2 regions of the Blautia sp. AF17-9LB genome follow, and region 2 is predicted to be linked to the other one. Evidence: riboswitches for the same ligand, from Rfam matches in the RefSeq annotation. Region 2 holds a riboswitch; the other holds the start of a gene.
The links. Region 2 has a riboswitch for cobalamin ahead of DWX00_RS08960 (sirohydrochlorin cobaltochelatase). Riboswitches for the same ligand answer to the same signal wherever they lie in the genome.
Positions count from the first base shown of each region.

Region 1 (7,977 bases), on a different contig from region 2:
GGCATAACCTCGAGGAGCTGGATCTGCGGAAGAAATACAGTATCAACGTAATCGCCGTCAAGGACGGGGAAGACATCCGTGTCACGGTCAATCCGAAGACGCTGCTCCGCGCAGAGGAAGTGCTGATTCTGATCGGCGAAAACAAAGAACTTGCCAAATTGATGAAAAACAGGAAATGAGGGGACCATTCATGATTACAAGCAGCAGCAATGCACAGGTAAAAAACATTATTGCGCTGAACAAAAAAGCAAAAGAACGCCGGGAGCAGGATGTTTTCGTGGCGGAGGGCTGGAAAATGTTCCAGGAAGCGCCGCGGGAATGGCTGAAAAAAGTATATGTGTCTGAGAGCGGCAGCAAAATGCATGAAATGCCGTCCGACGGGACAGAATACGAAGTAGTGGACGACCGCGTGTTCCAGTCCATGTGCGACACGAAGACGCCGCAGGGTGTTTTAAGTATGATCCGCATGCCGCATTACACCGAAGAGGAGGTGATGGACAACGGAAAGACACCGCTTCTGATGGTACTTGAGGATCTGCAGGACCCTGGAAATGTCGGAACAATCATCCGCACCGCAGAGGGCGCAGGAGTCACCGGCATCATCATGAGCCGCGGTACCGCGGATATCTTCAATCCGAAAACGATTCGCTCGACGATGGGCTCGATTTACCGTATGCCGTTTCTGATCGTCGACGATGCGGTCGGATTTGTAAAAGGCTTAAAAGCGCGGAAGATCTGTACGTACGCGGCACATCTGCACGGCGTGCATTCCTACCGCGAGGAGGATTACACAAAAGGAACGGCATTCCTGATCGGAAATGAGGGAAACGGCCTGACCGATGCAATGGCAGAGGCCGCCGAGTGCCTGATCCGTATTCCGATGGAAGGAAAAGTGGAGTCGTTAAACGCAGCGATTGCATCCGCCGTTCTCATGTATGAGGCACACGGCCAGCGCGCATAAAAGAAAGAGCGTTACCGGTTTTCTTACATTTCTCTTAACCTGCCGGAAACCTACTCGACAGAACCGGTATTTTGAGCTAAAATAGAAAGAGCAGAGTCCGGGCTGAATTTCTGTCAGTCCGGTAAAACTGTAATATTTGCCAGAAAAGCAAAAGCTGTTTTGGGAGGAAGGAAAAATGAGTGAGAAAAAAAACATCAGTAAAAAGGAGCTCCGAAGAAGAAAGCGGAAGCGTGCGCTGATGATCAAAACAGGAATTCTATGTGTTCTGCTTGTCATCTTCGGCATTGGAGTCTGGGCTTTGGCCGGAGGAACAGAAAAAATCCAGCAGAAAGCACAGGAAAAAGAGGATCAGAAAACAGCAGAGGTGGACGGTTCCGTATCGTCGGACAGCACGGGAAGTGCTGAAGCGCCGACAACGAAAGCACAGATTATGGCGGAAGCCGATGCACTTGCGCAGACATACGATTACGATGGAGCCATTGAAAAGCTCCAGAGCGTAGAGGGCGCAGCGACCGACGCGGATATCATCACAAAAGTAGCAGAGTACACCAGCACGAGAGATGCCTGTGTGCGCGTCAACGTCAACGAAGTAACCCACATTTTCTATCATTCTCTTGTAGTCGATCCGCAGAAAGCGTTCTATCAGGACAACGCACAGACCGCAGGCTTCTGCCAGTGGATGACCACCGTGGATGAGTTCAACGCGATTACCCAGCAGATGTACGACAGAGGATATGTCATGGTTTCGATCAACGATCTCGTGAAAAAGACCGTAGATGATGACGGAACCGTTCATTACGAGGAAGGGGACATTTACCTGCCGGAGGGCAAGAAAGCATTCGTTCTTTCTCTGGATGACCTTTCCTATTACCACTCTTACGACGGACGCGGTATTGCCAGCAAGATGGTAGTCGGCGACGACGGAAAACCGACCTGCGAATATATTCAGGATGACGGAACTGTTGTGACCGGTGCTTACGACTGTATCCCGCTGATGGATCAGTTTATCGAAGCGCATCCGGATGCCGTATACCACAATGCGCGCGGAACCGTAGCACTGACCGGCTACGATGGAATCCTCGGATACCGCACCGACGGTGATTACAAGACGAGAGAAGATCTGACGGATGATCAGGTAGCATGGCTTGATGCACACCCGGATTTCGACTGGGATAAAGAGTGCGAGGAGGCGAAAAAAGTAGCCAATGCGATCAAAGCAGACGGCTGGACATTCGCAAGCCATACCTGGGGCCATATCCGTGTCGGCGACAAACCGATCGAGACGATCCAGGCGGATACCGAGAAATGGCTGACGTATGTTGCACCGCTCATCGGCGGAAGCGATATCATCATCTTTGCACATGGACAGGATCTTTCCGACTGGCACGATTACACGATGGACAATGAGAAGTTTGCTTACTTAAAGAGCCAGGGCTTCAACATCTACTGCAACGTAGATTCCTCCCAGTATTTTGTTCAGGTAAGAGACAATTACCTGCGTATGGGACGAAGAAACCTGGATGGATACCGTCTGTACCAGAACCTCTACGGAGGCGGCGAGGACAGAACAAGCGATCTGTTTGATTCTGCCTCTGTTATTGATCCGCAGCGGCCGACAGATCCATCTCTTTACAATTTAGGTTAAAGAATTTTGAAAATGAAAAAGATCTCACAGAACTTTCTATTATTTATAGAAGAAAGTTTGTGAGATCTTTTTTTCAGCAGGGCGAACCGTTTACAGATATTTTTCTACGAGCGGAAACGGCAGAGGCCCGAGACGGAGCAGTTTTTCATGGAAACCGATCAATGAGAATGAGTCACCTTCCTGTTCCTGCACTTCCGAGAGGAGCTGTGAAAACGAGAGCGATCCGACACAGTATTTCAGATAGTTCGCCGGTGTCTCGAGAATATACTGATATAAAGAGGCAGCGGCCGACGCATCCGTGATGCCGAACTGCGCCAGAAAGGCTGACGCATCCGAGAGGAGCCATCCCTGGCTGTGGATTCCGAGATCCAGCAGCGAGCAGAGGGTAAGATGCACCGAGCGGTTCAGATACCAGAGACGGCAGAGCGCCTGCGTGTTTGCATCGAGATTACGTGCGGCGTAGCGGCAGGCATATGATTCAACGTAAGTTGCCCATCCTTCCACATAACCCGACGGCGCGTAGAGACGGCGGATCAGAAGCGGGTCGGAGCGCGAGAACGAGACGGTCTGGTACAGATGGCCGGGAAAGCCCTCGTGGGCAAGTGTGGAATACAGCTCGATGCCGGTCATCTCATCCGCGGGATTCAGGTAAATGGAGTTGGGTGAATTGACATCGGCGGGCGGTGTGAGATAAAAGGCGGGGCTTAAAAAATCCTTGAGAGAGTCATCCACGGTCTTTACTTCGTATGCGATACCCGAAAGAACGGGAAAATCTTCAGAAACGGCATTCTGCAGATCGGCAAGCATTTCCTCCGGCGTGGAGAACGGCAGCACGAGCGCCTGCTCTGAGAGGGAGAGCGACGGATTCTGATCGAGAATGATCTGCATTTCGGCACACTGGTCCGCAAGCTGCTGTGTTAAAAGGCGGGTCAGCTCCTCCGGTGAAGCGTCAACACCGACGCGGCTGCGGAGAAGATACGCATAGTAGGAAAGTCCGTCTTCCTGCCGGGAAAGACCGCCGGCGTTCTGCGTTCCTTTGCCGCAGAGTGAAGAAAGCGCATCGGAAAGAGAGCGGTAGGCGGGAAAAACACAGGAGGTAAGGAGTTTTTCATGCGTCTGCAGACAGAGATTCCTTTCCGCCTCAGAAAACAGTGAAGACGCCTGCAGTTTATTCTGAAAAACGGTGTGGAGCAGATGGCTTTCCGGTGTATCCGCGTCGGCGAGAAAAGCACTGCACTGGCGGATAATGCCATCGACCGCAAGGTCATTCTGAAACACGCCCTGCCGGGATTTTTCCTGCTCGAGTGCGATGAGGTCGGAGAAATAGCGCGGGAGATCCTGCAGAAGATGGAGGTAATCGGCGATATCCTGCTGTGTGCGGAACGGGTACTCTGCGAGCAGAATGGGAAGCTGTGCCTGAATCCCGAGCGACGGACCGAGCGGTTCCGCAAGAAGGCTGGTGCTGCCCGGCATTTTCTCGCAGTCCAGCTCGTAGAGCAGAAGATCGAGCGTGATCTGATTTTCCGCGGAGAGGCGGTTGCGATGAAAGGATGTGAGCGTTGTTTCCACACTCTGCAGCAGGGCATCATATGAGGTGCGGTCAGGGATGGAAACCGTGCCGAACGAGGCGGTGCCGGGGGCAATTCCGCGGGAAGCCGGATCAGCGAGGGTATAGTGGAGCGTGATGGCAGAAGAGGTTACCTCGGAGTGGAACCGTTCCTCCACATACGCGGAAAACCGGCGGTTCTCACCAGGGGAAAAGAACGGGGAAAAATACCAGAACAGCAGGGCGAAAAGAAGTCCGCCGCACAGAAGCAGAGGGAACAGGATGCGGCGGTGCAGAGAAGCTGGTTTCATAGAATAGGCTCCGGTGCGGACAGTTATCATAAAGTATGAAAAAAATGCTGATTTTATGCGCTTTTTCCGTGGCCTTTCATTTGACTTTCCAAAACGGCTTTGCTATAATCAGTAACGAATGAAATAAGGGACTTTTCAGTGCGGAACGGATTTGAAAAAGAATCCGCGAAGATAAAAGGGAATCAGGTGGAAATCCTGAGCGATCCGGTCACTGTAAGCAGGGAGTGTTAGCTGCAGAAATGCCATTGTGCGAAACGCATGAGAAGGCGCGGCTGCCGTGAAGATCTGCGAGTCAGGAAACCTGCTGGAAAGGTTAGTGAATCGCTTCCGATGAAAGCATATATTCATGGAAAGATGTACGAAGCAAAATCGGACATCTGCTTTTTTGTCGCCATGCGTCCGAAAAAGAGCTCCGGTGGAGAAACTCTTTTGCAGAAAAAGCAGATGTCTGTTTGTCTTTTCGCAGAAAAAATGTGTCCTCAAAAACAAGATTACTTGCAGGGAGACATCATTGACGGGGACAGGCACCGCCCAGCTGCCTGAAAAAGTCAGACGGAATCCGGAGCAGATGCGCGAAGGATATCCGAAGAAAAGGAGAAGTTATGAAAGGAAATTCAAGCAAATTTCTGGCACTGCTGTTGTCGGCGTCCATGATCATGAGCCCGACTGCCAGCGTATTAGCAGATACGCAGGAAAAAGCAGCACAGACAGAAAGCAGCGCAGCCGCAGAGGAAGCGCTGCAGAGCGAAGAAACAGCAGAGACGGCAGAACCGGAAACAACACCGGCAGAAACCGAGAGCAGTGAAAGCACTGCAGAGACTCCGGCAGAAGAGCCGACGGAAACACCGGTTGCGCCTGCAGAGGATCAGACACCGGCAGGATCTGACGAGACCGAGACACCATCTGCAGATGAGGATGCTTCGGAAGATACTGCAGAGGACACTGCAAAAGACGGTGAAGAGACTGCCGATACCACAGAAAAAGAGCCGGAAGCAGCAGATGAGACTTCCAAGGATGCTAAAAAAGAAACACCGGCAAAAGAAGAAACCAAAGATGCTGTAAAAGAGAATACCAGTCCGGCGGCAGAACAGCCGAAAACGGAAGTAAAAGAAACAACCAAAAATGAGGCATCCAATACAGCCGAGGAGAAAGAAACAAAAGCAGCGGAAGCAGCAAAACCGGCAGATGGTGAGTATGAGACTTCTGCAGAAGCAACCGGAAGCATGTTCCGTGTGATTTCTTCCAGACTCATCGTAAAAGATGGAAAACTGAAAGCATCCATTCTGCTGAGTGGAACCGGCTATGATTACCTGTATACGGGAACAGCAGCAGAAGCTGCCGCAGCAGATGAAAAGAGCTGGATTGCTCCGACAGGAAGCGAAACCTATACGGATACGAAGACCGGTGCAGAAAAGACCGGATATCGTTTTGAAATTCCGGTGGAAGAGCTTGACAAACAGATGGATGTTGCCGTTCGCTCAGCCAAGAAAAAAACATGGGCTGATAAAACTGTTACGATCCACAGCACCGCTGCAATCCCGACCGTAACCCCGGAACCGACCGAGCCCCCGGCCCCGAGTGAAACACCAGGCGATGATTCTTCCGAGACACCAGTCAGCGTAGAAGCACCTGTTGTAAAGGACAACGGTCAAGCATTCAAAATGTTCCTCATCTCTGAGGCAACCATGATCAACAAGGGCGACAAACTTGTTCTTACCCTGAAAACAAACAACACATCGTTTGATAAACTGTATTTTGGAAATAATGATGACCTTGCAAAAGCACCGGTTATTCAGGGAATGCAGGAAGCAAACGACGGTTTTTCCTTTGCGTTTGAAGTAGATGCTGACAAAGCCGGCACAACCGTTCCGATTGTTCTTGGAAAGAAAGACGGAACCTGGTATACGAAACAGCAGCTTTACTTTGTGATTCCGGGAACGAAAACACCAGATGTTACACCAACCCCGGAACCGACCGTAACCCCGGAACCGACTGAGATCCCGGCACCAACCGCAACGCCGACCCCGGAGCCATCTAAAGTTCCAAATGGCATTTACAGCGGAACCGCCGAGACGGGTGCTCAGATGTTCAAAGTAGTGGCTGTGGAGCTGACCGTAAAAGATGGTGATATGAAAGCTAAGATCACCTTAAGCGGTGTTGCTTATGACTACCTGTATATGGGAACTCCGGAAGAGGCAGCTGCTGCAGATAAGAGCGCATGGATCGCGGGCATCGGAACAGCGGATTATACGACCGATGACGGACAGACCAAAACCGGAATGCAGTATGAAATCCCGGTAGCAGCACTTGATCAGCCGCTTACCGTTGCATCCCATTCTGAAAAACGGGACAAATGGTATGCAAGAACCATCACCATCGCATCAGCAAGTCTGAAAAAGACCTCAGATCTTCCGGCAGATGAGACAAACAAAATTGCAGACGGTATCTACGAAGCAACTGCTGAGACTGGTGCAGCAATGTTTAAAGTAGTCAAAGTAAAACTGACTGCAAAAGATGGAAAAATGACAGCACTTATCACCTTAAGCGGAGCAGGTTACAATTACCTGTATCTGGGAACAGCAGCAGATGCAGCAGCAGATAAGAGTGCATGGATTGCATCCAAAGGAAAAGGTGAGTACACCTTAAACGGCGAGACAAAAACAGGACTGCAGTTTGAAATTCCGGTAGAAGCACTGGATCAGGGCCTGGCAGTGGCAGCTCACGCAGTAAAGAGCGGCAAATGGTTTGACAGAACCATCACGATCGCATCCTCCAGCCTGAAAAAGACCGGAGATCTGCCGTCGGATGATTCCAACGATCCGAAACCAACCCTCGTTCCGACCAAGACCCCAACCGTATCTCCATCCGAGACACCGGTTGTAAAACCGACCAGCACTCCGACTCCGGCACCGACCCAGAAACCGGCCGATACCAAACCGGAGCAGGAATCCAAATATGAGTCTGACTTAAGCGGCGGCACATCCAAAGTAGACAGTGCAACCACACTGGCAGACGGCGTTTACACACCAGACGGATTCTCCTTCTCCGGCGGATCCGGAAAGGTAACCATCTCCTGCAGCAAGATTACTGTAACGAACGGACAGGCTTATGCAACGATCGCATTCAGCAGTCCGTACTACGGATATGTAAAAGCAAACGGAAATAAATACATGGCAAATGTCAGCGGCGGAAGCAGCATCTTCACCATTCCGGTTGAGCTGAACAAGAACAATACCATCATCGGTATGACCACCAGAATGTCCGTTGCCCATGAGATTTCCTACAACATCTTCATCTCCCTGGCAGCAGCAAAGAAGGGCGGCAGCACTTCTTCCAGCACAGGATTTGTAAAAGCAGACGGAACAATCTCCACGATCAGCACCGATAACTCCAAGTTGGATACCACCGCTCCAGAGATCATGGGACTGGAATACAAAGCAGAGACAAAACTTGCTTACGCAGAGTACTTCAAGATGTATCATTACGACGAAGGCATCACCCTGCTGGAGATCGA
Region 1 is NZ_QUGU01000023.1:46,571-54,547, reverse strand. Features, by position in the region: gene DWX00_RS18120 (potassium channel family protein) at 1-179, shown strand, start outside; gene DWX00_RS18115 (TrmH family RNA methyltransferase) at 191-961, shown strand; gene DWX00_RS18110 (polysaccharide deacetylase) at 1,137-2,606, shown strand; gene DWX00_RS18105 (DUF885 domain-containing protein) at 2,697-4,463, opposite strand; cobalamin riboswitch at 4,583-4,786, shown strand; gene DWX00_RS18100 (hypothetical protein) at 5,066-7,977, shown strand, end outside.
Region 1: it holds a riboswitch for cobalamin, as region 2 does, so the genes downstream of both, DWX00_RS18100 (hypothetical protein) here and DWX00_RS08960 (sirohydrochlorin cobaltochelatase) in region 2, are expected to answer to the same signal.

Region 2 (7,977 bases):
ACCGATCGTCCCGCCATGCCTGCGGCTGCTGAAAACCTGCGGCCTGTGCTCGCCTATATCCAGGAGCACTTCGCCGACCCGATTACCATAGAGGAACTTGCCAGGCTGTCGCATTTGAGCAAAAGCTATTTTATGAGCTGTTTTAAGCAGACCTTCGGACTCGGGGCCGTTGAATATCTGACACAGCTTCGGATCAAAGCCGCCTGCGAGGCGCTGCGCAGTACGACGCGGAGTGTGTCCGAAATCGCGTACGACAATGGTTTCCGCAACCTTTCCAACTTCAACCGGCAGTTCCGAAGCAAAGTGGGATGTACGCCGCAGATGTATCGGAAGGAATTTCAAAATTCATAAATTCAAAAAGGGATGCATCAAAATATGCATCCCGAAAATCTATCTCTGATCCTATTTTTATTCCGTAATCTCCGGTACCGACGGAACATCTTTATCTTCTTCCCGCCAGCTCCCAGAATGCGACAGCGCTCGCCGCAGCGACGTTCAGTGAATCCACACCGTGTGTCATCGGAATCAGCACGGTTGCATCTGTTTCAGCGATCGTATCACTTGCCAGTCCGTCACCCTCGGTTCCGAGCAGAATGGCGAGCTTTTCATGCGTTTTCAACGACGGATCATCCATCGGAACGGAGTCTTCTTTTAATGCCATCGCAACGGTATAAAATCCAAGTTCCTGCAGTGCAGCAATTCCCTGCTCCGGCCAGTAACTGCCGCCTGGCAGCACGGTCCATGGGACCTGGAAGACATTTCCCATGCTCACGCGGATGGCGCGGCGGTACAGCGGGTTGCTGCAGCCTGATGTGAGAAGCACGGCATCGATGCCAAGCGCGGCGGCAGAACGGAAAATCGCACCGACATTCGTCGGGTTCACGACATTTTCCAGAATCGCCACGCGGCGGGCATTCCGGCAGATTTCCTCCATAGCCGGAAGCGTGCGGCGGTGCATCGCGCAGAGCATGCCGCGCGTGAGGGCAAAGCCTGTGAGTTGTTCCAGCACCTTCGTCTCTGCTGTATAGACCGGCGCGTCCGGGCAGTGCGCAAAGAGTGCTTCGTTTGCGGCAAGCTCTGCGCTTCCGGCAAGGAACGAAACCGGTTCATATCCGGCATCCAGCGCACGCTCGATGACACGCGGACTCTCCGCAAGAAAAAGGCCTGGCTGCGGTTCATAATAGTGCAATAACTGCGGTTCTGAAAGACGCGCATACACGTCGAGCTCCGGCGCCGCAAAGTTTTCGATTTTTCTGATCTCTGACATAATATTGATTTCCTTTTGCGTTTTCTCTTTGTTTTCACTATGTTCTATTGTAGCAATCCCGCTCCCGTTTCGCAATCCATTCTTTTTCCCGCCGGTGCCGTTCCCCGCACCATTCGCCAAACCGTGCTTCCAGCACGCATCGAATTTTCTTGTTTATCTGTCTTTTTTAAAAATTTCTCAATTTCCTCTTGCCAAACGCCGCCAGAGACGTTATAATAATCGACGGTTCAAAATTAAAAACTGCAGAAAAGATTGGTATCAGATTGGAAACGGCACAAGTGCATTGCTTGGTTAACGAACAACACATGTGTCTTTTTTGCGCCCATTTTTCAAAATTGCAAAGAAAAGGAGAACAATCGATGCCAAAAACAAAATTTCAAAACGTTGTATTTACCCTCATGATGTCCTTTCTGATGGTCTATGCCATGATCTGCTACAACATTTCCATGAACATCGGCGGAATGACAAATCAGGTCTTTCTGATGGCGTTTCACGAGATGATAATCATGTGGCCGGCCGCTTTTATCCTCGAGTTTTTCCTCGTGGATCATCTGGCTCACAAATTAGCTTTTTGCATGGTAACACCGCAGGATCGTCCGATCGTAATCACGCTGGCAATTTCCATTATGATTATTGCTATTATGTGTCCGATTATGAGTTTTATTGCAACGCTGCTGTTTAAAAATGCCGGAAAGGAATTCGTTGCTGTCTGGCTCCAGACCACGTTTTTAAACTTCCCGGTTGCCTTCTTCTGGCAGCTCATGTACTGCGGACCCTTCATCCGTTTTCTGTTCCGCAAACTGTTTCCGGAAAAATAAGAAAAGATATCCACAAAGGCGAACCGCTTTTCCCCTCTCTTTCCACAATTTCTGTGGACAGACGGTGCAAAATGGTTCGCCTTCTGTGGATATCTTTTGTTTTCTTCCGGGATTACTCCTGCGGTACCGGATTGGATACGCTGACTACATGATCATACCAGGTTCCTTTTTTACCAATGATCGCAACATTGAAATCCTCGTCCAGTTTTTCTACCGGGATATCAAAGCCGTACACTTCATCTGTGGTTCCGTCAGAATACGTTACCTCATCTGTGGTCGGCTCGATCAGCTCTGCGCCGTCTGCCTGTGCTTCTTCTTTTGTTCCCACAAAGACATTGACAATGTTTTTGGATACCAGGCTGACGTGGATGGTCATTTTTCCGTCTTTTACCGTCAGGACACCCTTTCCTTCTTTTGCTTCATTGACATGGAACATATTGCTGTCTGTATTGAAGTCTGCCGTATACGTACCGTCTTCCAGCTCTGATGCGCTGCTTTCTCCTGCAGTCTCCGCTGCCGATGCGCTTTCTGCTGAAACATCTGATGTGGATGTACTGCTCTCTGCCTTAGATGCATCCTGTACAGAAGCGGAAGATGCGTCTGCCGCAGAAGACGCAGATACTGCAGATGCAGAAGATGACGCTGCATCCTTTCCGCCACATGCGCCGAGCATGGATACAGTCAGTGCTGCTCCAAGAAAAAGAACTGCCAATTTTTTTCTCATAATAAAATTCCTCCTTGTATCACCTTGAAGCGGATCTTTTTCATCCGCTCAACTTAAAATCCGACAGCACACTGAGTCTCTTCAGCCGTACTGCCGGATCTTATTTTACTCTATTTTACGTTCGGAATACAACCCCTAATTATTCAGCATCGTCCTGAACGCCGTTGCCGTCCATAGCTGCCTTGGTGTGCTGTACATACAGCTGCTCAACAGCATCAATTCTTCCAAGACCTTCGATCTGAGTGTTGATCTCATCGAATGCACCGGATGCCTCAAACTGGCTCTTCCAGGAATCCTCATCCTCGCCTGCCATATCGTTGTTTGCGTGGTCACCTGCAACAACCATCAGCGGACGAAGAATTACTTTCTTGTATCCGGCTGCTTTTACTGCCTCGATCACATTCTCGCAGGCGGTCTCTTCCGGCTCGCCCTCAACGGTTCCGATGAATACGTTTTTGTATCCAAGAGTATCCATCTGTGTCTGCATCTGGCTGTAAGTTACTTTTGCATTGTGGGAAGTACCATGTCCCATAAATACGAAAGCAGTGCCGTCCTCTGCTGCTGCATCCAGACTGTCATAATTTGCAGATTTTACTGCCTGTGCCGTGATTGCTTCTGCAACGGCCTGTTTGTCCTCGTTGATTACGGTAGCGTCACTTCCAACCTCGCCAAGCAGCGGCTCTGCGATGGTTACGGACTCAAATTTATCTTTATAGCTATCTACTGCTTCTTTCAGCTCGTCGTACTCTGCGCCGTGCATCAGATGAGTCGGCTGAATAATCAGTTTTTTCACGCCATTGCTTACAGCTCTTTCCAGTGCCTGATCTACGTTGTCGATCTTCTCGTCATCGCGGGCCTGTACATGGTTGATGATGATCTGTGCAGTGAAGGCACGTCTTACGGACCAGTCCGGATATGCAGCCTGCAGAGCTTTCTCAACGCCTCCGATATCCTCAGCACGGCTGTCGTTGAAGGAAGTACCAAAGCTTACAACCAGAAGCTCATTCTCGCCGATCTCGTCTCCGTTTAACGGATCATCCTTGGAAGCATCCCCTGTGTCTCTTCCGAAGTAATCCGGATCTGCGTTCTCACCTTCTACGAGTTCTTTCTGTGCGTCTGTCAGGGCATCCCATGCCTCTTTTGCTTCTTTGCACTGCTCGTCGGTGTTATCATTTCTTTCCTGTACATAAATTGCGTCAATCAAAGCTGCCACTTTATCTGCTGCCTCCTGGTCTGCATCTGCGGATACCTCTTCAGATGCAGAAGATGCGCTTACGCTGCTGCTTGCTGCTGTGGTGTCTTCCTCAGATGCGGAAGATGCACTTACGCTGCTTGTTGCTGTGCTGCTTGCGCTGCTGCTGGATGCGTTGCTGCTTCCGCATGCGCCGAGCATAGATGTTACCATAGCTGCTGAAATTAAAGCGACTACAAGTTTCTTTTTCATTTTTGTTTTCCTCCCATTTGCTGGTATCTTTGCAACAACCAATATCGGGGACGTTTTACATTTCAAACTATGAGAAACACGCTCCGCGAGTTTCTCAAGTTATCGCGGCAGTCGCTAAGGTCTCGTGCAAGCACGGACTTTGGCTCGTTGCCCGCGTAAATAGAAAGAAGCCCTTTCGTTTTTCAACGAGGGGCTTCCAGTATTTTTATCACAAAGAAAACCATCTCACCCGCTGTGGGGCAAATGTCCGCTTTCCTGTTTTGTACTGCCAGTTCCTCGTGGCACGAACGTAACGTTCCTGTACTGCGAAAGGCAGGTCTCCCGGCTCATTGCTTCAGGATTTGACTCCAGCGCATCGGTCTCCTTCCCGGTTTCCCAGTGGATCATTCCCCTGCTTGCAAAATACGGTGACGAGTTCGTGCAGGATTCACACCTGCTTCCCTTTTCACCGGACACGTATGTCCGACACCTTACACATCGATATTTAATTGTCTTTTCTTTAACGACTGTTAGTGTAGCACATCGTCTTTTCTCTGTCAAGTGCTGTAAAATCAGGAAATCCGGCCATTTTCCATTTCATATACCACATCCGCGACGTTCATCGTGGACACTCTGTGCGATACGAGCACAATGGTTTTCTCTTCTGCCGATTCTTTCAGGGATTTCAGAATAATTCCTTCATTTAAGGAATCAAGATTCGATGTCGGCTCGTCCAGCAGGATCATGGATGCGTCATGCAGGAATGCCCGCGCGATACCGATCCGCTGTTTTTCTCCGCCGGACAGCGTATCGCCGAGTTCTCCGACTTCGGTGTCGTAGCCGTTTGGCAGTGTCATGATGAAATCATGTATGGACACCTTCTTCGCCGCCTCCATAATTTCTTCCCGCGTCGCGCCGGGTTTTGCAATAGCGATATTGTTCGCAATCGAATCGTGGAACAGGTGTGTCTCCTGCGTCACATAGCTTTCCATATCGCGCAGATGCTTTGTCGGGATTTTGCGGACATCGGCTCCGTCCACGGAAACGCGCCCCGTCTGGACATCCCAGAAGCGCATCAGAAGTTTTAAGATCGTCGATTTTCCGGAACCGCTCGCGCCGTGGATGCCGGTGATTTTTCCCGGTTCCAGTTTCAGCGAATACTGATCCAGAATCGTCTCGTCTTCGTAGGCAAACGTTACATTCTGCGCCTCGGCTCCTGCAAATGCGTGGTCACCGCCGGATGCCGCATCTCCCGGAATTTCCTCCACCAGCGGCGCTTCCTCGAGAAGGGAAAGCACACGCTCGCCGCTTGCCAGCGTCTGATTCAGGTTATTCGACAGGCTGGACAGCGCCACGACCGGGCCGAAGGAACCCATCATCGCGACTGTGCAGGTCAGGACTCCCTCAAATCCGATCCCGCCTTTCGTGTAAAGATAGATCGTCAGTGCCAGCATGCCGAACGATGCCAGAAGAATCACCATGTTGGTGACAGACCGCTGGGAGCCTTCCATGCGGCTTAAGTTTTCCTGCACAGAAGCCAGTTCTTTCGACCGCCCTGACATCTGCTCTTTCCGTTTTTCGCCCTGTCCGTACTGAATCGTCTCGTCGAGGCCACGCAGGGAATCCAGCACGAAGCTGTTCAGCTCGCCAAAGCCTGTCCGGAACTCCATTCCTTTCTGGCTTCCGCGCTTTCCGTTCCACATCGGGATCACAACGCCGACCGTCAGATACGCCGCAAGTGCAAGCAGCCCTGCCAGAACATGGTATCTTCCAATGAAGCATACCATAATCAGAGAAGTTAATGCTGCAATCGCAATCGGGGAAATCGTATGCGCATAGAATACTTCCAGAAGTTCGATATCGGTTGTGATAATCGAAATCAGATTTCCTTTGTCCCGTCCTTCCAGCTTCGCCGGGCAGAGCTTCCGCAAAGCTGCAAACACTTTATGGCGGATGATCGCCAGCAGTTTAAAAGCAATAAAGTGGTTGCAGTACTGCTCCGCATAATGCAGAATGCCGCGCAGCACCGCGATCACGATCATCACCGTGAGTATCGTTTTTACCGGGGTATGTACAAGCCACATGTTTTGCACCGAAAGGCTCGTCCCTGCCGCGCCCGTCAGTAAGCCATGCACGATGACCTGTCCTGCCAGAATCGTCAGGAAGATCGCACATAAATATCCCATTGTTCCAAGAATAATTGCCGCCATCATAATATGAAGCAATGGCTTCACCAGCCCGATCAGGCTTCCCATAATCCGGAGGGCGCTTCTGCGTTTTGCTGTATTTTTCTTCTCGTTCATCATGCATTCCCCTCCTTTCCATAGTTTTCCAGTACCATCTGGCTGTCGTACAGATGACGGTATGCGCCGTTCTGTTCCATCAGTTCCGCATGCGTTCCACGCTCGCAGATGGTACCGTTTTTCAGGAAATAAATCTGATCTGACTGTACGACGTTCGCAAGGCGGTGGGAAATCAGCAATACCGTTTTCGTCTTTGCGAGTTCATGAATCACATTCATGATCAGCTCTTCACTCTCGACATCAATATTCGATGCGGCTTCATCAAAGATATACACCGCACTGTCGCTCCGAAGCAGCGCCCGCGCAATCACAAGACGCTGGCACTGGCCGCCGGAGAGGTTTCCTGCTTTTTCGAGAAGCCCTGTCTGCAGTCCGTTCTGTGTCTGTAAGAATCCCAGCAGATTGACTTTCTGCAGAACCGCCTCCATCTCCTCCTTCGTCGCATCCGGTTTCGCCATGCGCAGGTTCTCTTCTACGGTTCCTTTAAATAAGTAACTGTTGTGGCGGACCAGAACAACGTGCTTCATCAGATCCGTCTCAGCGACTTCCGAGAGCGGCACACCGCCCAGGGTGATGCGCCCTGTATATCCACGGTTCTTTGCCGCAAGGATACCCGCAATCGTACTCTTTCCGCAGCCGGATTCGCCGACCAGCGATACAAAACTGCCCGCCGGGAGTGTAAGGTCAATGCCTTTTAAGATTTCCCGGTCTTCTTCATAGGAAAAATGCACATCCTCCAACACAACATCCAGCGGTCCGTCCGGCAGCGTCCGTTCTCCCGCCTGCGGCTCCGGCAGATCAAGGATTTTGAAAATCTTGTCACTCGCCGCCATGCCGTTCATCGCGATGTGGAAGAACGATCCGAGCAGACGCAGCGGCAGGAAAAACTCACTCGCCAGCAGCACAATGCAGAGCGTTCCGGACACGGTGAGGTTTCCTTTCAGAAATTCCGATACCGCCACCGCCATGCCAACCGCCGCGCCGCCGTATGCTACGATGTCCATCACGCTCGTTGAGTTGAGCTGCATCGTCAGAACTTTCATCGTGATCCGGCGGAAGTTCTGGGATTCCACATCCATCTCGTCGGCTTTCTGCTGGTCGGCCTGATAGATTTTTAAGGTCGTCAGGCCTTGCAGATTTTCAAGGAACGAATCGCCGAGCCCTGTGTAAATACTCCAATATTTGTTCAGCAGCTTCTTCGCAATCTTCTGTACCACTACGATCGAAACTGGGATCAGCGGCACGCAGATCAGAAGGACCATGCTCGCTTTCAAGCTCACCCGGCAGAGGATGGCGAACAGCGTGAGCGGTGCGAGCAGGCTGTAAAACAGCTGCGGCAGATACTTTCCAAAGTATGTTTCGAGCTGCTCCACACCTTCGGTGGACACCTGTACGACCTCTGAGGAAGACACCTGCTCGCTGTACGATGCACCGATCTTCAG
Region 2 is NZ_QUGU01000007.1:34,062-42,038, reverse strand. Features, by position in the region: gene DWX00_RS08980 (AraC family transcriptional regulator) at 1-351, shown strand, start outside; gene DWX00_RS08975 (TrmH family RNA methyltransferase) at 443-1,267, opposite strand; gene DWX00_RS08970 (DUF2798 domain-containing protein) at 1,627-2,085, shown strand; gene DWX00_RS08965 (hypothetical protein) at 2,198-2,809, opposite strand; gene DWX00_RS08960 (sirohydrochlorin cobaltochelatase) at 2,949-4,253, opposite strand; cobalamin riboswitch at 4,548-4,741, opposite strand; gene DWX00_RS08955 (amino acid ABC transporter ATP-binding/permease protein) at 4,805-6,535, opposite strand; gene DWX00_RS08950 (ABC transporter ATP-binding protein/permease) at 6,535-7,977, opposite strand, start outside.